One region of the Paenibacillus sp. FSL F4-0087 genome, then DNA from elsewhere that is predicted to be linked to it. Evidence: a T-box and tRNA genes for the amino acid it is inferred to sense, from the RefSeq annotation. Region 1 holds a T-box; the other regions hold tRNA genes.
The links. The T-box of region 1 lies ahead of tyrS (tyrosine--tRNA ligase). A T-box ahead of a tRNA ligase gene usually reads a tRNA of that ligase, here a tRNA-Tyr.
Positions count from the first base shown of each region.

Region 2: it encodes a tRNA-Tyr, which carries the amino acid that the T-box ahead of tyrS (tyrosine--tRNA ligase) is inferred to sense. The anticodon was not compared.
Region 3: it encodes a tRNA-Tyr, which carries the amino acid that the T-box ahead of tyrS (tyrosine--tRNA ligase) is inferred to sense. The anticodon was not compared.

Region 1 covers NZ_JBBODJ010000001.1:5,379,199-5,386,375, reverse strand. The annotation lists gene MHB84_RS24820 (ABC transporter substrate-binding protein) at 1-34, opposite strand, end outside; gene MHB84_RS24815 (carboxypeptidase M32) at 181-1,695, opposite strand; gene MHB84_RS24810 (beta-class carbonic anhydrase) at 1,920-2,483, shown strand; gene MHB84_RS24805 (PadR family transcriptional regulator) at 2,670-3,236, shown strand; gene MHB84_RS24800 (hypothetical protein) at 3,336-3,839, shown strand; gene MHB84_RS24795 (YxcD family protein) at 3,845-4,123, shown strand; gene tyrS (tyrosine--tRNA ligase) at 4,277-5,536, opposite strand; T-box leader at 5,657-5,878, opposite strand; gene MHB84_RS24785 (DMP19 family protein) at 5,979-6,404, opposite strand; gene MHB84_RS24780 (Imm63 family immunity protein) at 6,434-6,910, opposite strand; gene MHB84_RS24775 (protein adenylyltransferase SelO) at 6,959-7,177, opposite strand, start outside.
Region 2 covers NZ_JBBODJ010000001.1:3,874,291-3,881,467, reverse strand. The annotation lists gene MHB84_RS17905 (helix-turn-helix domain-containing protein) at 1-1,970, shown strand, start outside; gene MHB84_RS17900 (methyltransferase domain-containing protein) at 2,153-3,073, opposite strand; tRNA gene MHB84_RS17895 (tRNA-Leu) at 3,522-3,600, opposite strand; tRNA gene MHB84_RS17890 (tRNA-Cys) at 3,624-3,697, opposite strand; tRNA gene MHB84_RS17885 (tRNA-Gly) at 3,704-3,778, opposite strand; tRNA gene MHB84_RS17880 (tRNA-Gln) at 3,783-3,857, opposite strand; tRNA gene MHB84_RS17875 (tRNA-His) at 3,871-3,943, opposite strand; tRNA gene MHB84_RS17870 (tRNA-Trp) at 3,973-4,046, opposite strand; tRNA gene MHB84_RS17865 (tRNA-Tyr) at 4,053-4,138, opposite strand; tRNA gene MHB84_RS17860 (tRNA-Thr) at 4,144-4,219, opposite strand; tRNA gene MHB84_RS17855 (tRNA-Phe) at 4,238-4,313, opposite strand; tRNA gene MHB84_RS17850 (tRNA-Asp) at 4,410-4,487, opposite strand; tRNA gene MHB84_RS17845 (tRNA-Met) at 4,515-4,588, opposite strand; tRNA gene MHB84_RS17840 (tRNA-Val) at 4,607-4,682, opposite strand; tRNA gene MHB84_RS17835 (tRNA-Glu) at 4,753-4,824, opposite strand; tRNA gene MHB84_RS17830 (tRNA-Ser) at 4,831-4,922, opposite strand; tRNA gene MHB84_RS17825 (tRNA-Asn) at 4,926-5,001, opposite strand; rRNA gene MHB84_RS17820 (23S ribosomal RNA) at 5,070-7,177, opposite strand, start outside.
Region 3 covers NZ_JBBODJ010000001.1:2,484,674-2,491,850, forward strand. The annotation lists gene iolE (myo-inosose-2 dehydratase) at 1-175, opposite strand, end outside; gene iolD (3D-(3,5/4)-trihydroxycyclohexane-1,2-dione acylhydrolase (decyclizing)) at 288-2,153, opposite strand; tRNA gene MHB84_RS11655 (tRNA-Gly) at 2,470-2,540, opposite strand; tRNA gene MHB84_RS11660 (tRNA-Pro) at 2,550-2,623, opposite strand; tRNA gene MHB84_RS11665 (tRNA-Leu) at 2,631-2,709, opposite strand; tRNA gene MHB84_RS11670 (tRNA-Arg) at 2,725-2,801, opposite strand; tRNA gene MHB84_RS11675 (tRNA-Gly) at 2,809-2,883, opposite strand; tRNA gene MHB84_RS11680 (tRNA-Leu) at 2,894-2,974, opposite strand; tRNA gene MHB84_RS11685 (tRNA-Lys) at 2,981-3,056, opposite strand; tRNA gene MHB84_RS11690 (tRNA-Tyr) at 3,064-3,149, opposite strand; tRNA gene MHB84_RS11695 (tRNA-Thr) at 3,159-3,234, opposite strand; tRNA gene MHB84_RS11700 (tRNA-Phe) at 3,253-3,328, opposite strand; tRNA gene MHB84_RS11705 (tRNA-Asp) at 3,427-3,504, opposite strand; tRNA gene MHB84_RS11710 (tRNA-Met) at 3,532-3,605, opposite strand; tRNA gene MHB84_RS11715 (tRNA-Val) at 3,625-3,700, opposite strand; tRNA gene MHB84_RS11720 (tRNA-Glu) at 3,824-3,895, opposite strand; tRNA gene MHB84_RS11725 (tRNA-Asn) at 3,900-3,975, opposite strand; tRNA gene MHB84_RS11730 (tRNA-Ala) at 3,977-4,052, opposite strand; tRNA gene MHB84_RS11735 (tRNA-Ile) at 4,081-4,154, opposite strand; rRNA gene rrf (5S ribosomal RNA) at 4,193-4,309, opposite strand; rRNA gene MHB84_RS11745 (23S ribosomal RNA) at 4,390-7,177, opposite strand, start outside.

The DNA of each region.
Region 1 (7,177 bases):
CGATGGCCCGGATGAACCAGGGCGTGTATTTCATGATATTTCCCTCCTTCACTGGTTTCAGCTGTTCTCTCTATTATTGATATGCTGATGCCCAGCAAAAGGTTAAGAACTTGCATGCAAAAGAAGAGCCGGGCAATGATGCCCCGCTCTTCAAAAATTGGATAATGATGTTATAGCTGTTTACAGCTTGTAAATCTCGGCATATTTCGCTTCCAGATAATCAGCCAAATAGTCCGGATTCAGCTCTTCACCCGTTACGGCCACAATCAGTTCAGAAGGTGTACGGCTTTTGCCGTAACGATAAATTTTGTCAGTCAACCATTCCTTAATGGGGATCAGGTTACCTTCAGCAATATGGGCATCGAACTCCGGCATTTCTTTGCGCAGTGTATGTAGAATCTGTGCAGCATACATATTGCCGAGCGAGTATGATGCAAAGTAACCAAAGTCACCACCCGACCAATGAACGTCCTGAAGCACACCCACACCATCATTTGGTGGCACAACGCCAAGATATTCCTTGTATTTTGCATTCCAGGTCTCCGGCAGGTCCTTGACTTCCAGACCTTCGTTAAACAGCAGTTTCTCAATTTCATAACGAATGATGATGTGCAGATTGTACGTCAGCTCATCAGCTTCAATCCGAATCAGAGAGCTTTCAACCCGGTTAATCGCCCGATAAAAGTCTTCCAGCTCAACCTCGTTTAATTGAGGGAAGTGCTGTTGCAAATCTTTATAATAACGCGTCCAGAATGGAAGACTGCGACCAATCATATTTTCCCAAAGACGCGACTGGGATTCGTGGATACCCATGGACGTTCCTTCCGCAAGAAGAGTACCAGCCAGGCTGTCGTCAATATTTTGCTCATACAGGGCGTGTCCGCCTTCGTGGAGTGAACTGAAGACTGCACTCGTCACATCATCCTGCAAATAATTCGTCGTGATCCGCACATCACCTGGATTCAGGCCCGTTGCGAACGGATGAACACTCTCATCAAGTCTTCCTGCTTCAAAGTCATAACCCATTTGTCCCAGAATAAACAGACTGAATTTCTCCTGTTGATCCTTGTCAAACAGCTGGTTCAGGAACTCCGTGTTCGGCTTGTTCGCCGAAGCATTAATCTTCTCTTGCAGCGGAACCAAACGGGCTTTAAGACGGGCAAATACCGCATCCACCTTTTCTACAGTCAGTTCCGGCTCATACATGTCCAGAAGGGTATCATAACGAGTATCTTTCACACCCCAGTAGTCAATGAACTCTTGTTTGAGCTTCACAATATCGGTGAGGTAGGGCGAAAAACCTGCAAAATCACTGTTATGCTTAGCATCTTCCCAAGCCGTCTCTGATTTGGCGGTAAGTACGGTATACGCTTGTACTTTTTCTGGTGGTACGGACTGACTGCGATTATATTCTTTCTGGCAATCTTCCACCTGACGACGGTCGATATCTTCCAGCTGTTCCAGTACGGCTGGATTTGTTAATGTATCCAGGTAGGATTTCATCTCGGCTGAGGTTTGCAGTTTGAATGCTTCGGTTGACAGCATTCCCAGTGTTTCCGAACGTGTCGGGACACCTTTTTTGGGCGCACCTGTGCGCAGATCCCAGTGAAGCAAACCAATGGCTTCATGATAACTCTTGATTTTGCGAGCGAGATTACGGAAGGATTCCAGCTGTTGCTGCGTGTGTTGTTCCATTGTTAACGTTCACCTCTTCAAAAAAATGTTGGTTTCCCTATTGATGATACTTTTTGCAATGCGTATAATCAACTTTTAACAGATGCAAATTGCATTATTCCTCCAATCCGAGGAATAATGCAATTTGCTGACCGTGGTATAATAAAAAACCAAAGGGCGTAGGACAAGCTGCATTTGATGCAAGTGGCCGTGCTCATCGTATTGGATAACAGGAGGCAATAGACATGAACAACATTCAAGAGATTCTGGCTTACAACAAATCATTTGTCGAGACTAAAGAATACGAAAAGTATACGGCAGGCAAGTTTCCAACCAAAAAGATGGTCATCATCACTTGTATGGACACTCGTCTGGTGGAAATGCTGCCCAAGGCCATGAACCTGAAGAACGGCGATGTGAAAATCATCAAAAACGCTGGCGCAATCATTTCTCAACCTTTCGGGTCTGTTATGCGTAGTGTTCTCGTCGCCATCTATGAGCTTGGTGCCGACGAAGTACTGGTTGTTGGACACACGGAATGCGGTATGGCTTCCCTACACGCAGAGACCATGATTGGACATATGGTTGAACGGGGTGTATCTGAGGAAGTCATGAGCACACTGGAGAACTCCGGCATACGTTTACAAAAGTGGCTACGCGGGTTTGACAGCGTTGAAGAAGGGGTAAAACATACTGTGGAAGTGATCAAGAAACATCCATTGCTTCCACCTACTGTACCCGTTCACGGCATGGTCATCGACTCCTACACAGGTGAACTTGATCTTGTCGCAGATGGGTATGGGCAATAGACATCTCTCTAAATGGTTTTGGGTGCGGACCTCAGGGTCCGCACTCTTTTTTTGTCTAAATTGAGGCAGTTGTTCTGTCAGGTTGTCAAACCATACAGTTTCAGTGTACACTTTTATGAAAGCGGTCAAAGAAAGCAATTTACATTGTTTTTGCTGGCCCAGCCCTAATATTAAGGAGACATGTGCATGAACATACTTTCCTACGGATTGCTCGGGCTTCTTACCCGCGAGGAGTCATCAGGTTATGATCTAATGCTGAAGATCCAGCCCCATTGGCAGGCTAAACACAGTCAGATCTATCCGCTCCTCTCCAAAATGGAAAACGATGAGCTTTTAGCCTCCCGCTGGGTGCAACAGTCTGACAAACCGGACAAAAAAATGTATGCAGTCACGGAAAAAGGTATTGAAAAACTGCTGGGATGGATGATCACTCCCGTTACCGCTCCGGTTACGCGTGACGAGTTCAATCTGCGTATTTTATGTGTCGGCATTGCGGAAGATGGAAGCATGAGACGCATTCTGAATGAGCGCAAAAACTGGTTTTTGGAACGCATCCGTTATTTCGAGGATTTGAAATCCCGTATACCTCAGGATAATTTGCGAGTAGGCAGTCGGGAATTCGGAAGTTACATTCTGGTACAAAAAGGGTTAATGAACGCGCAAACAGGCATCGAATGGTGTAACTGGGTAACCCAACTACTCGATGGTCAAGCGGCAATTCAGGACCCTTGTCCAAGTATTTCAGAAAATTAAACAAAATTTGAAACGTTCCTGTAAGTTGACCGTATTACTTGAGTAAGGCCCATTTTTGGGCGAATCAAACAAATTAATCGGGGGGTTACGATCTTTACAATGAAGAAAAAATTCGGAATTAAACATCTCATGATGGTTTTCATGGCCTTTACATTGTTGTTTGCAACAGTCGGAGTCGCGAATCCGGATTCTGCTGATGCTAGACGTGGTGGCGGTTTCAAATCAGGAACAAAAAGCTATACCAATACACCTAAGAAATCCGATTCCAACAGTAATGTGAGCAAATCTAATACGAATAACAACTCCAATGGAGCAGCTACAACGAACCGTGGCGGATTCTTCGGCGGTGGCGGTGGATTTATGAAAGGTATGATGCTGGGCGGTCTTGCTGGTATGATGTTCGGCGGATTGTTCGGTGGCATGGGCGCTCTGGGTAACATTCTTGGATTGCTCGTAAACGTAGCTGCAATCATGCTGATCGTGATGCTCGCGATGGCCCTGTTCAGAGCCATTACAAATCGCCGTAAACCAGCAGCAGATGGTCGTTATGACCGCCGTAATGATCGTGATGATGATGACCGTAACAGAAACGGACGGTACTAATCTCTATGGTTCTAAGCATGGATGAAATTGTAAACGCGATCTGTATTCACATGGCTGAACGCAAGGGTGTTCGCCCAACCGATGTCAATGTGGAACTGAGCTGGGAAGAAGATACGGGATATTCCGCAGAAGTCTGGATTCAAGGCCGCAGTCAGTATCTGGTCGAATCCAACATGATTGAAGCGATCCTGCGCTACCTGCACAGTGAATACGACATTCGGGCTTACCGTGAGAATGTAAGACTGGATCTGGATGAAGAGATCACAGCGATTGTGAATCAATAAATGAATAACTAATAAGCCATTTGCGGATGGAATATAAAAAGGACCGTCTCCATGATGTCATTGACATGATTGGAGACGGTCCTTTTTTTGTGTTCCTTGGGAAGATGAAACCTTTGTATCTACCTTCCCAAGATTCATACTGTAATCCTATGGCTACTTCAATTTCACCAGACTGTAGTTTTTCTTGCCTTTGCGGATAATGATGAATTTACCGCCGATTGCGTGCTCTGCAGAGACCGTGAACTCAAGCTCCGTCACTTTCTCACCATTCATGGAGATAGCCCCTTTGGTGACATCCTCACGCGCCTGACGTTTAGATGGCTCCAGGCCAAGATCCACGAGCCAGTCTACAATATTTTTTGCTTCACCATCGGTTTCGAAGGTCGGCATTTCTTTAAAGCCCTGCTCGATTTCCTCGGCTGTGAGGGAACGAATGTCTCCGCTGAAGAGTGCTGCGGTAATGCGTTTCGCCTGCTCCAACATATCGTCGCCGTGAACAAATTTCGTCATTTCTTCAGCGAGTGCCTTTTGTGCTTCACGCTTGTGCGGCTCCGTTTCTACCTTTTCAGCCAAAGCTTCAATCTCCTCTTTGCTGAGGAACGTGAAGTATTTCAGGTATTTGATGACATCACGGTCATCCGTGTTCGCCCAGAACTGGTAGAATTCGAATGGAGTCGTTTTATTCGCATCCAGCCAGATGGACCCTCCTGCGGATTTACCGAATTTCGTTCCGTCAGATTTAAGCATAAGTGGGATTGTCAGACCGTAAGCTTTTGCTTCTGGCCCTTCTTTTTTACGGATCAGGTCCAGACCACTTGTAATATTGCCCCATTGATCGGAACCGCCGATTTGCAGCTGTACATCCTCATGTTGGAACAGGTGCAGATAATCGAGCGATTGGAGAATCTGGTACGAAAACTCGGTAAATGAAATTCCGTCTTCCAGTCTGCTCGCAACTACATCTTTAGCCAGCATTGTGTTGAGGTTAAAGTTTTTACCGTAGTCACGCAAAAATTCAATCACATTGATTTTGTGTGTCCAGTCGTAGTTGTTGACCATACGCACCTGATTGTCACCATCCGTTACGAAAAGCTTTTTCATTTGTGCAGTCAGAGCGTCCACATTGGCCTGTACCTCTTCCAACGTTTGCAGGGAGCGTTCCGATTGACGACCACTTGGATCACCAATGGTTCCTGTTGCCCCACCAATTAGAATCACTGGACGGTGCCCAGCAAGTTGGAAACGTTTCAGCATCATGAACGGGATCAAATGTCCGATATGCATGCTGTCTCCTGTAGGGTCAACCCCGCAGTACAATGAAACCGACGTGGTCTCGGTCAGCTCACGCAGACCCTCCGCATCTGTCTGTTGATTAATGGCGTCGCGCCATTCCAGTTCATCAATAATATTCAAAACAAACAACCCCTTCTCTATGCATTGGTATTAGGCCATGATCTACGTTAATTCACAAGGAGCTAAGCCGGGCGAGGCTTTTTTGGACACAAAAAAATCGCCGCCTTGTCTTCAATAGACATAAGGGACGATTATCATAACCGTGGTACCACCCAACTTGCACAGACAACAACTCACACGCTGTCCATACCGCTTTCAGCAAAATATCGTTTGCCATTCCGCTTGGCATTACCCAAGTACTCCAGAGTGTAATTCGCAGCCCTTGTATGTATCAGGTTCCATCAACCCCTGACTTTCTGTAACAGGGACAAAGCCGCTACTGCGCTCTATCAACGTAATTCATGTATTCAATTTATAGCCAGTATAGCCGAACGTTAATATCATTGCAAGGCCAAGTATTTAATCTTTATATAGAGCAACAGATGAGTGCCTACGCCAAAGTTTATAAAGACATCATGTTCAACTTCCCGTGATAATATGCATATGCCTTTTCTGCAATCTGATCTTCATTGTTCCAAAATTGCTGATCCAGCGCATCAAGATGTTGCTCCTCCTCTATTGTTAGAAACTTAGGAATATCCCACAGTTCAGCAAGTCTTTCATCCTCTCCCAAATGCTTAATGCAGCCATATGCTGACTTTATGATGTCCATTACTTGAGTCGCACCAATCGTATGTAATGCCCGCAACGCATAAAGGTACGCCTCTTCGCCCCAGTTGCAGAAAAACTGAACAAAACCACCGTTAAAGACGTCCACCTCTAGCAGCCATAAAGCAGCAATTTCCTGTTCATTCGTTGTTAACGCAGCCCAGCCCTGAGCGGATTCATTCTTTTTCCCCACAAAGGTTAACGCATATTCATACCACACATCATTAATATCCTATTCACTCATGTCAATCACCTCTCTTTTCTTGGTTCCAGCCTCTCCAGATCTTGCCGTTTACCCGACTGATGCCAATACAAGTAAGGATCTCCAAGCTGTTGGAAAGCCTTCTCAACACTTTGGGTCAATTCTTGCATCACTGCGTTTGTGTAATTCAAATGTGTCTGTTTATTATCCACACCATATCGTTTCAGCAATTCCACATGCGCTGCCGTAAAAATGATATCCTCCAGCAGCCAGTAGATCACTTCTTCCGTCTGTTCCATTCTTTTTTCCAACATGACCATGCCACGCTCGTATATACGAACTATATATGCATCATTTTCACTCTCTACATATGGAACACCTTCCCCTTTAAAGCTCTCAAACAAGCGGTTAACATCGTTCTCTATCTGCTGCCTGCGGAAGGATGTCCGCTCAAGCAACTGAAAAAGAGTTCTTGCAATCTCTGGTTTGCTTAGTATGTTGGACATAAAATCTCCTTTTGACATGATAATGAAAAGGCTGCCAATGGCAGCCTCTTCATAACAAGTTTTCAATCAGGTCCCACAGAAAGTCCGGTAGGAGGTATCGCACTGCGTAGGCAGTTCCGCGTACTCAGCCTGTTCGGTAGAATGTTCAAACGGGTTGGAAAGAACAGCTAGAAGTTTCTCCATAACACTAAGATCTCCGTGATTCTCTGCTCGGTCCAGTGCTTCTTCCACCCGATGATTACGAGGAATCACCGCCGGGTTGTTAGACTTCATCAATTGCTGCGA
Region 2 (7,177 bases), 1.5 Mb from region 1:
TGCCGATGAAAGACTTATTATCAAGCACGCTCACATCCGGTTGGCAGCTTACACCCTCATCCGTGTTTAACAATAATGAGCGCCCGGTGAATTCAGGCTGTATCTATCATATTGCACTCGCCAGATCGATACCCGATGTAAATGTTTCTTCTGACGCTGCCCTGATTGCGGGAATTCCCGCATGCTCACTACAAAAACCACTGGAAGAGGATGCACCCGACAGCTCTACAGCCGGACTTATCATTTTGAATCGTGAACAACGCATCATGGTCCACCCCGATCCCGAATACATTGGTCAGCCATTAGCTTCAGCAGGAATATGGGACAACGATTCGAAGGCCAACTTTAGTGAATTGTTATCTAAGCGTGGTTTCGCTGCCTCTTCTGGTCAACGAGAGGTGCATATTGCAGATACACGTTACTCGCTGTCCTATGCGCATTCTTCTCTAAAAGGGTGGACATATATTCTCATTTCGCCTACGAATATTCTTACTCACGAGTATGTTCAGATTGGGCTGCACACCATGTATATCAGTGTTGCTATGCTACTGCTCTCACTGTTGCTCTCTTGGGTAGGTTCGAGACGAATGCATATGCCCATCCGCAAGCTTCTTGCACAACTCGGTGATAAACGCTTACCCGATCGCCTTGGAACCAAGTCTACACTTCATATAGACGAATTCGAACAAATCAGAGCTGGCGTCTCGCAGCTCTCTGCTTCTCAATCCCAGCTTGAAAGCAAACTAAATCAATATAAGTTGCAGATACGCACTCATTTTCTAATCAACCTGCTTCTGGGTAAAAATGCACCGTCCACTCTTCATGACACACTCAGAGAGAATGGTTATGGTTCACAGCTTCAAGAGTGGCAACAAATAGCCGTCATTGCAATCCAGACTGATCTTATGAATCACACCAAATATCATGCCAAGGATCGGGATCTGTTGTTGTTTGCCGTTCAGAACATACTGGAGGAGAGTATTTATGCAGAACAACAGTTACTTCCTGTGGTATATGAACAGGCTGTCGTTACAATCATCGGTACCTCTGAGCAAGACCGTGTTCGTTTTTCACAACATCTGTACACGTTAACCGAACAACTCCAACATCAGATCAGTGTGATCCTTAGTCTTCAAGTAAGCATTGGCTTCAGTCAGCCTCACAACTCCCTATTTCAGATACCACAAGCTTATACAGAGGCCTTTGAGGCACTTAAGCATCGAATGAAACTGGGAGCAGGCATCATCTTTCAGTTTGAGGCGATAGACAATCGTACTTCCCATTGGACACTGCCATATCCCGAATCACTGGAATATACGCTGATACAAGCTATCCAAAATGCCGATGAAGCCCTGGCCTCCTCTCATCTCCATCAGTTGCTTAAAGTGCTCTTTGGCATGGAATGCACACCGGAAGAATATCAGGTAGCACTTACCCGATTGTTAACACATATTTTGCAGATGATGCAGGAATCCGGTATACGACTGGGACAGATCTCCAAAGGCCATGGGTCTATTTTCAATGAACTTCATGCTCTGCAGTATGCAGCTGAGGTTGAGCAATGGTTTAACAAACATATCATCATACCGATCATTCTCATTTTGAAAGAAAGACAGTACGCCCAATATCAGCAAATATCCGAGAAAATGATTGCCATCATTCAGCAAGAATACGATAAGGATCTGACGTTGGAGGAATGCGCATCCAGACTTCATTACAATGCCAACTACCTAAGTAGTGTGTTCCGCAAAGAGACAGGATGTTCATTCAGTGAGTATCTGACAAAGTACCGCTTCAGTATAGCTAAAAAATGGCTCGACGAAAGCGAGCTGACGGTCAAGGATATCGCCGCACGGCTTCGTTATAACAACCCGCAGAACTTTATCCGTTCTTTTCGAAAATGGGAAGGGATCACGCCTGGACAGTATAGGGAACGTAAACATAAGCCTGATCTATCCATAAAGCAATAACGGCTCTTTGGAGGATGAAGTATGAGAGTTATATCAATTTCTATTTATAGAAGAAGAACGTTTGTTATTTAGTCGAAGAATAAGATGTCTTATATCTGACCATCAAAAAGGGAGCAGTTATACTGCTCCCTTTTCCTTTTTAAAACTTTATCTAAATTGTTCCTGCTGAAATGGGTCTACTGTTACTTGGTAAGTACCACTTTCATGTTCTGTTGCTCCAATTGAATCAGAATTTTACCGAACTTCCCTCCGCGTGAGAATGTAACCATACCATCCTTGTAAGTGTCTCTGATATATTGCTCAGCCAGGGCAAGTGAACCTTCATCCGTTGGCAGTTCGTGCGTGCTAAGCCACTCCTGAAGCTTATCAACGACTTCCTCAACAGGCATCTGCATATAACTTGTTTCTTTAGTGATTAAGGTGGTGTAAGAATAATCTTTCAGGTACAGCAGCTGTTGTATATATCCCATATCTCCGGCGTTGTATGATGGATAGACACCTAGTACCTCTTTAAGCTCATTTATTAGTGTGTGTTCTCTCGGTCCAGCCATCGTACTAATATAAACATACTTTCGGGCAGTGCTAATCGCCTGTTCAATCGTTTCCCAATTCGACATTGCCGGGCACATGGATGCAAATGTAAAATCATATTTCTTCTCCCAACCTTTGTCCTGAATCGATATGTCCTCGAACCGCTCTGAAACGATATCAATACTGGATGTAAGGGATGCAGGAATTGTCTCCTTCATTAATGAAACTAACAGTTCAGAGGGCTCTACAGCTGTAACGGTCGCTCCTTTGGTTGCAAAAGGAATCGTAAAGATGCCTGACGCTGCTCCAATGTCTAATATGGATAACCCGTCAAAACTCACACCCTGATTTTCTATCCAGCCTGTGATGCGATCGGATCGCTTCTTTCCATCGTCAGTAAACGACTGTTGGTGATATTCTCTAGCCCATCGTTCAAATGCTCCTGTTGCGTCAAACGCCGTACTCTTCATATTGTATTTTGAAGCTGTCGACTGATTCTTCCACGCTTCTTCCCACACAGAACGATCAAATAAAATTTCAGAATGTTTTAATACATGTTTTTCCTCAGACACGTTGCTTCACTCCGTTTCTTTTATAAAATATAAATTTACACGCAAAAGGATACTAGCTTGCTTGGATAAGCATCTTTTATATGAATTTAAAAGAGCTATAATATCCATAATTAAACGAAGTAATATTAGAGACTTTGTATATCCACAATATACTGATTAAAGTTATGAGTCAATACGTAAACAAAAATAATTCCATCTCCTTCTATAAGCCATAATCCGAGTGCCAGAGATCAGGGAATGAAATTGAGTAATTAGAGATACAAGATAGTCGCGTATTTACCCAAGCCCATCATGTTGGACTCCCCTGCAGTAATGGTGTTGTGATGACCTACAAAATTCCATTCAGGAGCCCCTCTTTGCTTAATTGCCGCACGTCACCTTTCATTCCGACAAATAAAAAAAGCTCATTAGATTTTGCATCTAATGAGCTTTTCCATACTTGCTTGAATACCGGCGAGAGGACTCGAACCTCCACGGTTTCCCACTCGATTTTGAGTCGAGCGCGTCTGCCATTCCGCCACGCCGGCATATGAAGTTTTTATGAAAATACTGGAGGCGCCACCCAGATTCGAACTGGGGATAAAGCTTTTGCAGAGCTGTGCCTTACCACTTGGCTATGGCGCCATATTTTGGAGCGGACGACGGGAATCGAACCCGCGACCCTCGCCTTGGCAAGGCGATGCTCTACCGCTGAGCCACGTCCGCATAATGGCTGGGGATATAGGATTTGAACCTATGCATGACGGAGTCAAAGTCCGTTGCCTTACCGCTTGGCTAATCCCCAAAAAAAACAAAGGGGCGATCGAGGGGAATTGAACCCCCGAATGCCGGATCCACAAACCGGTGCGTTAACCACTTCGCCACGATCGCCATAATACAATATGTTCTTAAAAGTTAATTGGCAGGGGCAGCAGGAATTGAACCCACACCAACGGTTTTGGAGACCGTTGTTCTACCTTTAAACTATGCCCCTAAAAACTGGTGGAGGATGATGGATTCGAACCACCGAACCCGTACGGGAGCAGATTTACAGTCTGATGCGTTTGGCCACTTCGCTAATCCTCCATAAGTGGTGCCGGCGAGAGGACTTGAACCCCCAACCTACTGATTACAAGTCAGTTGCTCTACCAGTTGAGCTACACCGGCGTATTAAGTTGTGATAAATGGTGGCTCGGGACGGAATCGAACCGCCGACACGAGGATTTTCAGTCCTCTGCTCTACCGACTGAGCTACCGAGCCATAATAAAGTTTAATCCTGAAACGTTACACTTTATCTAGGGCGTTCGGTGCCATATAGCAGATTTAGTGAACAGCTTCCTCATGTAAAGATTAAAATGGCGGAACCGACGGGATTCGAACCCGCGATCTCCTGCGTGACAGGCAGGCATGTTAGGCCAACTACACCACGGTTCCAGATCACTTTCTTGATAGAAAGTATAATTGCGGGGGCAGGATTTGAACCTGCGGCCTTCGGGTTATGAGCCCGACGAGCTACCGGGCTGCTCCACCCCGCGTCGTTATTAAAATTTATATGGTGGAGGCTGAGGGGATCGAACCCCCGACCCTCTGCTTGTAAGGCAGATGCTCTCCCAGCTGAGCTAAGCCTCCGAACAACACATTTATGATCTTATCATAAAACTGCTGTGTAAATCAACTTCTTTTTTTTCGAAGTTAGATATGACCCGTAGGGGATTCGAACCCCTGTTACCTCCGTGAAAGGGAGGTGTCTTAACCCCTTGACCAACGGGCCTTGCTATGGCGGAGAGAGAGGGATTCGAACCCTCGAGACGCTTGTGGCGCCTACACGATTTCCAATCGTGCTCCTTCGGCCAACTCGGACACCTCTCCATATGGCTCCCCGAACAGGGCTCGAACCTGTGACAACTCGATTAACAGTCGAGTGCTCTACCAACTGAGCTATCAGGGAATAATGCTTCAGAGATCATTCTCTGAAAACTAGATCCGAAACGAAATGTGCGACTTACAACTTGCATATTGGATAAGCCCTCGACCGATTAGTACTGGTCAGCTCCATGCATTGCTGCACTTCCACCCCCAGCCTATCTACCTCGTCGTCTTCAAGGGGTCTTACATACTGGGAAATCTCATCTTGAGGGGGGCTTCACGCTTAGATGCTTTCAGCGCTTATCCCTTCCGTACATAGCTACCCAGCGGTGCTCCTGGCGGAACAACTGGTACACCAGCGGTACGTCCATCCCGGTCCTCTCGTACTAAGGACAGCTCCTCTCAAATTTCCTACGCCCACGACAGATAGGGACCGAACTGTCTCACGACGTTCTGAACCCAGCTCGCGTACCGCTTTAATGGGCGAACAGCCCAACCCTTGGGACCTACTTCAGCCCCAGGATGCGATGAGCCGACATCGAGGTGCCAAACCTCCCCGTCGATGTGGACTCTTGGGGGAGATAAGCCTGTTATCCCCAGGGTAGCTTTTATCCGTTGAGCGATGGCCCTTCCATGCGGTACCACCGGATCACTAAGCCCGACTTTCGTCCCTGCTCGACTTGTAGGTCTCGCAGTCAAGCTCCCTTATGCCTTTGCACTCTTCGAATGATTTCCAACCATTCTGAGGGAACCTTTGGGCGCCTCCGTTACTCTTTAGGAGGCGACCGCCCCAGTCAAACTGCCCACCTGACACTGTCCCCGCACCGGATTACGGTACCAGGTTAGAACCTAGATACGATCAGGGTGGTATCCCAACGGTGCCTCCACATAAGCTGGCGCTCATGCTTCAAAGGCTCCCACCTATCCTGTACAGATCGTACCCAAATTCAATATCAAGCTGCAGTAAAGCTCCATGGGGTCTTTCCGTCTTGTCGCGGGTAACCTGCATCTTCACAGGTATTAAAATTTCACCGGATCTCTCGTTGAGACAGCGCCCAAGTCGTTACGCCATTCGTGCGGGTCAGAATTTACCTGACAAGGAATTTCGCTACCTTAGGACCGTTATAGTTACGGCCGCCGTTTACTGGGGCTTCGGTTCACAGCTTCGGATTGCTCCTAACCGCTCCCCTTAACCTTCCAGCACCGGGCAGGCGTCAGCCCGTATACTTCGCCTTACGGCTTCGCACAGACCTGTGTTTTTGCTAAACAGTCGCTTGGGCCTTTTCACTGCGGCCCCCTCGTGCTATTCACACTACCGGGGCACCCCTTCTCCCGAAGTTACGGGGTCATTTTGCCGAGTTCCTTAACGAGAGTTCTTCCGCGCGCCTTAGAATTCTCTTCTCGCCTACCTGTGTCGGTTTGCGGTACGGGCACCATCACCTGGCTAGAGGCTTTTCTTGGCAGTGTGAGATCATGACCTTCGCTACTATAATTTTCGCTCCCCATTACAGCCCAGCCTTACGATGTGCGGATTTGCCTACACATCAGCCTCACTGCTTAGACGGACATCCATCAGTCCGCGTCACTACCCTGCTGCGTCCCCCCATTGCTCATAACGGCTTACGGTGGTACAGGAATTTCGACCTGTTGTCCTTCGACTACGCCTTTCGGCCTCGCCTTAGGTCCCGACTTACCCTGAGCGGACGAGCCTTCCTCAGGAACCCTTAGGCTTTCGGCGGATCAGATTCTCACTGATCTTTTCGTTACTCATACCGGCATTCTCACTTGTATAATGTCCAGCGCTCCTTACGGTACACCTTCAACCCTTATACAACGCTCCCCTACCCCTGATGCAAAGCATCAAGCCATAGCTTCGGTGGTGTGTTTAGCCCCGTTACATTTTCGGCGCAGAGTCACTCGACCAGTGAGCTATTACGCACTCTTTCAATGGTGGCTGCTTCTAAGCCAACATCCTGGTTGTCTGTGCAACTCCACATCCTTTCCCACTTAACACACACTTGGGGACCTTAGCTGATGGTCTGGGCTGTTTCCCTTTTGACAATGGATCTTAGCACTCACTGTCTGACTCCCGGAAGTAAGTCTATGGCATTCGGAGTTTGACTGAGCTTGGTAACCCTTGCGGGCCCCGCACCCAATCAGTGCTCTACCTCCACGACTCTGTTTTCCGAGGCTAGCCCTAAAGCTATTTCGGGGAGAACCAGCTATCTCCGAGTTCGATTGGAATTTCTCCGCTACCC
Region 3 (7,177 bases), 2.9 Mb from region 1:
CCCGCAATGTGTCTGGATCCGTGGGATATTTGCGTCCCATTTCCGTACCTGTCAGGCCAAGTCGCTGAATGTCATCCAGAATCTGTTCACATGTTGTTGCATCACCATGCTCCTTTACATCCTCTCCGACCCAGTTGATCGGATGAATCCCGAGCTGAAATGGCAGCTTGTTCATGGCTCCACGTCTCCTTTTGTGGTTCAACATTTTTGCATCATTCGATTTAACGCGCGCATTCCTATATATCATGCTGATTGAAAGTTACTCTTTGGATTGATGATATGCTCAATTAAATGAGTCTAGCTCTGGCACGGTTTGCCTGCATCGCGTGGTGAGCCGTTACCACCTTTTCCTCGTTGGATACTTCTGGTACGCCCACATTCCACCAGGACTCATATCCGCCTGCATTGGTTCCGGGCACGACTGGAATTTCGATCAGTGTAGTCACGGTCTCATTCCGGGCATCTCTGATCGCCTGCTCCAATTGTTCCGTCGTCTCTGCCTTATAGGCTTTGGCTCCAAGGCTGCGGGCATGGGCTGCAAAATCCATAGGCATGTAATCCCCGGTCAGTCGTCCGCTCTCCGATTCCCGATAGCGGAACTCGTTGCCGAAACCGTCACTTCCATGCTCCCGTTGCAAATTATGAATACACTGAAATCCGTTGTTGTTGAATAGTAAAATGGTCATCTTCTTCTGTTCCTGCAAGCTCGTCACCAGTTCAGAATGCAGCATTAGGTAACTACCGTCACCCACCATGGCATACACTTCACGATCCGGTTCGGCAAGAGCTGCCCCGAATGCCCCGCTCACCTCATAGCCCATACAGGAGAAGCCGTACTCCATGTGGTATGTTTTCGGTGCAGACGCGCGCCACAGACGGTGCAAGTCTCCAGGCAAACTTCCCGCCGCACACACAATGACGGAAGAAGGATCAATGGTCCGATTAATAACACCGACCGCACTCGTCTGCGCGAGTCCTGCCTCATGTAGCAGTCCGTAGAGTCGATCTACCTCGGCGTTCCACTCATCCCGAAGGTCGGCGATTTCAGATGTTCCGTAACCACTGTGATACTGCCGTCCCTGTAAAGCCGTTTGCAGAGCTTGCAGGCCTTCCCTTGCATCAGCTAGAATCGCTTCCCCACCCAATTTGGCGGCATCCATGCCGTTCAGGTTAATATTGATGAAAGCCGCTTCGGGATGCTGAAAAGCAGACCGAGACGCCGTCGTAAAATCCGAGAAACGGGTGCCGACGCCGATTACCACATCCGCTTCTCTGGCAAGCCTGTTGGCAGCCAGCGAGCCGGTAACACCGATGGCTCCCACATTAAGTGGGTGGTCCCATGCCAAGGCACTCTTGCCAGCCTGCGTCTCGGCAACCGGAATGCCAAATGCCTCGGCGAATTCAGCCAGCTGTGTGGATGCCTCGGCATACAACACGCCGCCGCCTGCTACGATCAGCGGCTTCCTGCCACGGGCAATCTGCTGCGCTGCCCGTTCAATTGCCGCCTGGACCGGGGGACGACGGTCCAGGTAATGCACCTTGCGGGCAAAGAACGATTCAGGGTAATCGTACGCCTCTGCCTGCACATCCTGCGGCAGTGCCAGCGTTACCGCGCCCGTTTCCGCTGGGTCCATCAGCACGCGCATCGCCTGTGTGGCAGCAATCATCAACTGTTCGGGACGCACGATGCGATCCCAGTATTTGCTGACCGCTTTGAACGGATCAGTGGCTGAAATCGTATAATCGCCGCTTACCTCCAGTTGTTGCAGCACGGGATCTGGTTCACGCGTGGCAAAGTTATCACCCGGAAGCAGTAAAACGGGAATACGATTGACTGTTGCCGTTGCCGCTGCGGTAATCATGTTCAGTGCTCCTGGTCCGATGGATGTTGTGCAGGCATAAATCTGTCTACGGTTCTTCTGCTTGGCATAGGCTGCTGCCGTATGTACCATGCCTTGTTCATTTTTACCCTGCATATACGTCAAACTTCCAGAACTATGTTCCAGTGCCTCTCCAATACCAGTTACGTTGCCGTGACCGAAAATGCCGATAACGCCTTTCACAAACTTGGTTTCCACCCCATCAACGGAAATATATTGCTGATCCAGATATCGGAGCAGTGCCTGAGCCATCGTCAGCCTAATGGTTGTCATGGAATGATCATCTCCCTTCCCTTTACGGGTTAAGCGCTTAATCTACGTTAAGTTTAAGCGCCTTACCCCTATAGGTTAAGCGCTTAATTGATATAGTATTACAGGCTGAAGGATTAGGCAAGATATTTTTGTAAGCGTTTTACAAAATGGCAAATAAACATAGCTTTATCACTGTGGGTGTTGTGTATTCTCCCACTGTTCATAAGCTATGATCCGATAAGTTACTAACATTGAACTATGTGTTCGAAATCTAATGGAAACGTAAAAAATGCAAAAAAGAGATGGCAGAAACCATCTCTTTTTTGCATTTCTATAAAGCGGGTGATGGGAATCGAACCCACGCTATTAGCTTGGAAGGCTAAAGTTCTACCATTGAACTACACCCGCATGTAAAAATCGGGATGACACGATTTGAACATGCGACCCCCTGGTCCCAAACCAGGTGCTCTACCAAGCTGAGCTACATCCCGTTATCTATACCGGCGAGAGGACTCGAACCTCCACGGTTTCCCACTCGATTTTGAGTCGAGCGCGTCTGCCATTCCGCCACGCCGGCATATGAAGTTATAAATGGCGCGCCCTGAGAGATTCGAACTCCCGGCCTTTTGATTCGTAGTCAAACGCTCTATCCAGCTGAGCTAAGGGCGCAAAATATTGGAGCGGAAGACGGGAATCGAACCCGCGACCCTCGCCTTGGCAAGGCGATGCTCTACCGCTGAGCCACTTCCGCATATAAGGGATGCGCGTGGAGGGACTTGAACCCCCACGTCAAAGACGCTAGATCCTAAGTCTAGTGCGTCTGCCAATTCCGCCACACGCGCATATAATGGTGAGTCATGAAGGGCTCGAACCTTCGACACCCTGATTAAAAGTCAGGTGCTCTACCAACTGAGCTAATGACTCGAAAAACTGGTGGAGGATGATGGATTCGAACCACCGAACCCGTACGGGAGCAGATTTACAGTCTGATGCGTTTGGCCGCTTCGCTAATCCTCCAGGATTACATGGTGCCGGCGAGAGGACTTGAACCCCCAACCTACTGATTACAAGTCAGTTGCTCTACCAGTTGAGCTACACCGGCATATTAAGTTGTGATAAATGGTGGCTCGGGACGGAATCGAACCGCCGACACGAGGATTTTCAGTCCTCTGCTCTACCGACTGAGCTACCGAGCCTTAATGAAGTTTAACCTTGGAACGTTACACTTTATCTAGGGCGTTCGGTGCCATATAGCAGATTAAGTGTGAACAAATTCCTCATATAAAGATTAAAATGGCGGAACCGACGGGATTCGAACCCGCGATCTCCTGCGTGACAGGCAGGCATGTTAGGCCAACTACACCACGGTTCCAGATCACTTTCTTGAGAGAAAGTATAATTGCGGGGGCAGGATTTGAACCTGCGGCCTTCGGGTTATGAGCCCGACGAGCTACCGGGCTGCTCCACCCCGCGTCGTTATTTAAAAGTTATATGGTGGAGGCTGAGGGGATCGAACCCCCGACCCTCTGCTTGTAAGGCAGATGCTCTCCCAGCTGAGCTAAGCCTCCATATATATGACCCGTAGGGGATACTCTCATTTCGTTCGAGACTGCGAAGCCATTACTAACGAAGCTTATCCTGCGACGAACCTTTGGGATTTTCATCCTCTTTCAAGCTAATAAACATAGCAATGACCCGTAGGGGATTCGAACCCCTGTTACCTCCGTGAAAGGGAGGTGTCTTAACCCCTTGACCAACGGGCCTTAATGGCTCCCCGAACAGGACTCGAACCTGTGACAACTCGATTAACAGTCGAGTGCTCTACCAACTGAGCTATCAGGGAATGGTGGAGCCAAGCGGGATCGAACCGCTGACCTCCTGCTTGCAAGGCAGGCGCTCTCCCAGCTGAGCTATGGCCCCATACACTTTAGTCTATCTGGTATTACTATGGGCCCTGGTGGACTCGAACCACCGGCCTCACCCTTATCAGAGGTGCGCTCTAACCAACTGAGCTAAGGGCCCGTATGAAAAATCGAAAAAAAATACCCCAATGGGGTTTCGCTTGGCGGCGTCCTACTCTCCCAGGACCCTGCGGTCCAAGTACCATCGGCGCTAGAGGGCTTAACGGTCGTGTTCGGGATGGGTACGTGTGGAACCCCTCCGCCATCGCCACCAAACGCATAGCTTAGCTTACATTTCAGAGATCATTCTCTGAAAACTAGATCCGAAACGAAATGTGCGATTTACAACTTGCATATTGGATAAGCCCTCGACCGATTAGTACTGGTCAGCTCCATGCATTGCTGCACTTCCACCCCCAGCCTATCTACCTCGTCGTCTTCAAGGGGTCTTACATACTGGGAAATCTCATCTTGAGGGGGGCTTCACGCTTAGATGCTTTCAGCGCTTATCCCTTCCGTACATAGCTACCCAGCGGTGCTCCTGGCGGAACAACTGGTACACCAGCGGTACGTCCATCCCGGTCCTCTCGTACTAAGGACAGCTCCTCTCAAATTTCCTACGCCCACGACAGATAGGGACCGAACTGTCTCACGACGTTCTGAACCCAGCTCGCGTACCGCTTTAATGGGCGAACAGCCCAACCCTTGGGACCTACTTCAGCCCCAGGATGCGATGAGCCGACATCGAGGTGCCAAACCTCCCCGTCGATGTGGACTCTTGGGGGAGATAAGCCTGTTATCCCCAGGGTAGCTTTTATCCGTTGAGCGATGGCCCTTCCATGCGGTACCACCGGATCACTAAGCCCGACTTTCGTCCCTGCTCGACTTGTAGGTCTCGCAGTCAAGCTCCCTTATGCCTTTGCACTCTTCGAATGATTTCCAACCATTCTGAGGGAACCTTTGGGCGCCTCCGTTACTCTTTAGGAGGCGACCGCCCCAGTCAAACTGCCCACCTGACACTGTCCCCGCACCGGATTACGGTACCAGGTTAGAACCTAGATACGATCAGGGTGGTATCCCAACGGTGCCTCCACAGAAGCTTGCGCTCCTGCTTCAAAGGCTCCCACCTATCCTGTACAGATCGTACCCAAATTCAATATCAAGCTGCAGTAAAGCTCCATGGGGTCTTTCCGTCTTGTCGCGGGTAACCTGCATCTTCACAGGTATTAAAATTTCACCGGATCTCTCGTTGAGACAGCGCCCAAGTCGTTACGCCATTCGTGCGGGTCAGAATTTACCTGACAAGGAATTTCGCTACCTTAGGACCGTTATAGTTACGGCCGCCGTTTACTGGGGCTTCGGTTCACAGCTTCGGATTGCTCCTAACCGCTCCCCTTAACCTTCCAGCACCGGGCAGGCGTCAGCCCGTATACTTCGCCTTACGGCTTCGCACAGACCTGTGTTTTTGCTAAACAGTCGCTTGGGCCTTTTCACTGCGGCCCCCTCGTGCTATTCACACTACCGGGGCACCCCTTCTCCCGAAGTTACGGGGTCATTTTGCCGAGTTCCTTAACGAGAGTTCTTCCGCGCGCCTTAGAATTCTCTTCTCGCCTACCTGTGTCGGTTTGCGGTACGGGCACCATCACCTGGCTAGAGGCTTTTCTTGGCAGTGTGAGATCATGACCTTCGCTACTATAATTTTCGCTCCCCATCACAGCCCAGCCTTACGATGTGCGGATTTGCCTACACATCAGCCTCACTGCTTAGACGGACATCCATCAGTCCGCGTCACTACCCTGCTGCGTCCCCCCATTGCTCATAACGGCTTACGGTGGTACAGGAATTTCGACCTGTTGTCCTTCGACTACGCCTTTCGGCCTCGCCTTAGGTCCCGACTTACCCTGAGCGGACGAGCCTTCCTCAGGAACCCTTAGGCTTTCGGCGGATCAGATTCTCACTGATCTTTTCGTTACTCATACCGGCATTCTCACTTGTATAATGTCCAGCGCTCCTTACGGTACACCTTCAACCCTTATACAACGCTCCCCTACCCCTGATGCAAAGCATCAAGCCATAGCTTCGGTGGTGTGTTTAGCCCCGTTACATTTTCGGCGCAGAGTCACTCGACCAGTGAGCTATTACGCACTCTTTCAATGGTGGCTGCTTCTAAGCCAACATCCTGGTTGTCTGTGCAACTCCACATCCTTTCCCACTTAACACACACTTGGGGACCTTAGCTGATGGTCTGGGCTGTTTCCCTTTTGACAATGGATCTTAGCACTCACTGTCTGACTCCCGGAAGTAAGTCTATGGCATTCGGAGTTTGACTGAGCTTGGTAACCCTTGCGGGCCCCGCACCCAATCAGTGCTCTACCTCCACGACTCTGTTTTCCGAGGCTAGCCCTAAAGCTATTTCGGGGAGAACCAGCTATCTCCGAGTTCGATTGGAATTTCTCCGCTACCCCCACCTCATCCCCGCACTTTTCAACGTGCGTGGGTTCGGGCCTCCAGTGCGTGTTACCGCACCTTCACCCTGGACAGGGGTAGATCACCCGGTTTCGGGTCTACGTCCACGTACTATGTCGCCCTATTCAGACTCGCTTTCGCTGCGGCTCCGGCTCTTCACCTTAACCTTGCACGGGAACGTAACTCGCCGGTTCATTCTACAAAAGGCACGCCATCACCCCTAAAACGGGCTCTGACTTTTTGTAAGCACACGGTTTCAGGTTCTATTTCACTCCCCTTCCGGGGTGCTTTTCACCTTTCCCTCACGGTACTGCTTCACTATCGGTCGCTAGGAAGTATTTAGCCTTGGCAGATGGTCCTGCCGGATTCATACGGGGTTTCACGTGCCCCGCACTACTCGGGATACATCTCGGAGAGAACAGACTTTCAAGTACAGGGCTTTTACCTTCTTTGGCGGGCCTTTCCAGACCTCTTCGTTTAACCGGTTCCTTTGTAACTCCATGTGAGATGTCCCACAACCCCAAAGAGCAAGCTCTCTGGTTTGGGCTTCTCCGCGTTCGCTCGCCGCTACTGACGGAATCACTATTGTTTTCTCTTCCTCAAGGTACTTAGATGTTTCAGTTCCCCTGGTATGCCTCTACATAACCTATGTATTCAGTTATGAGTAACTGGAAATTA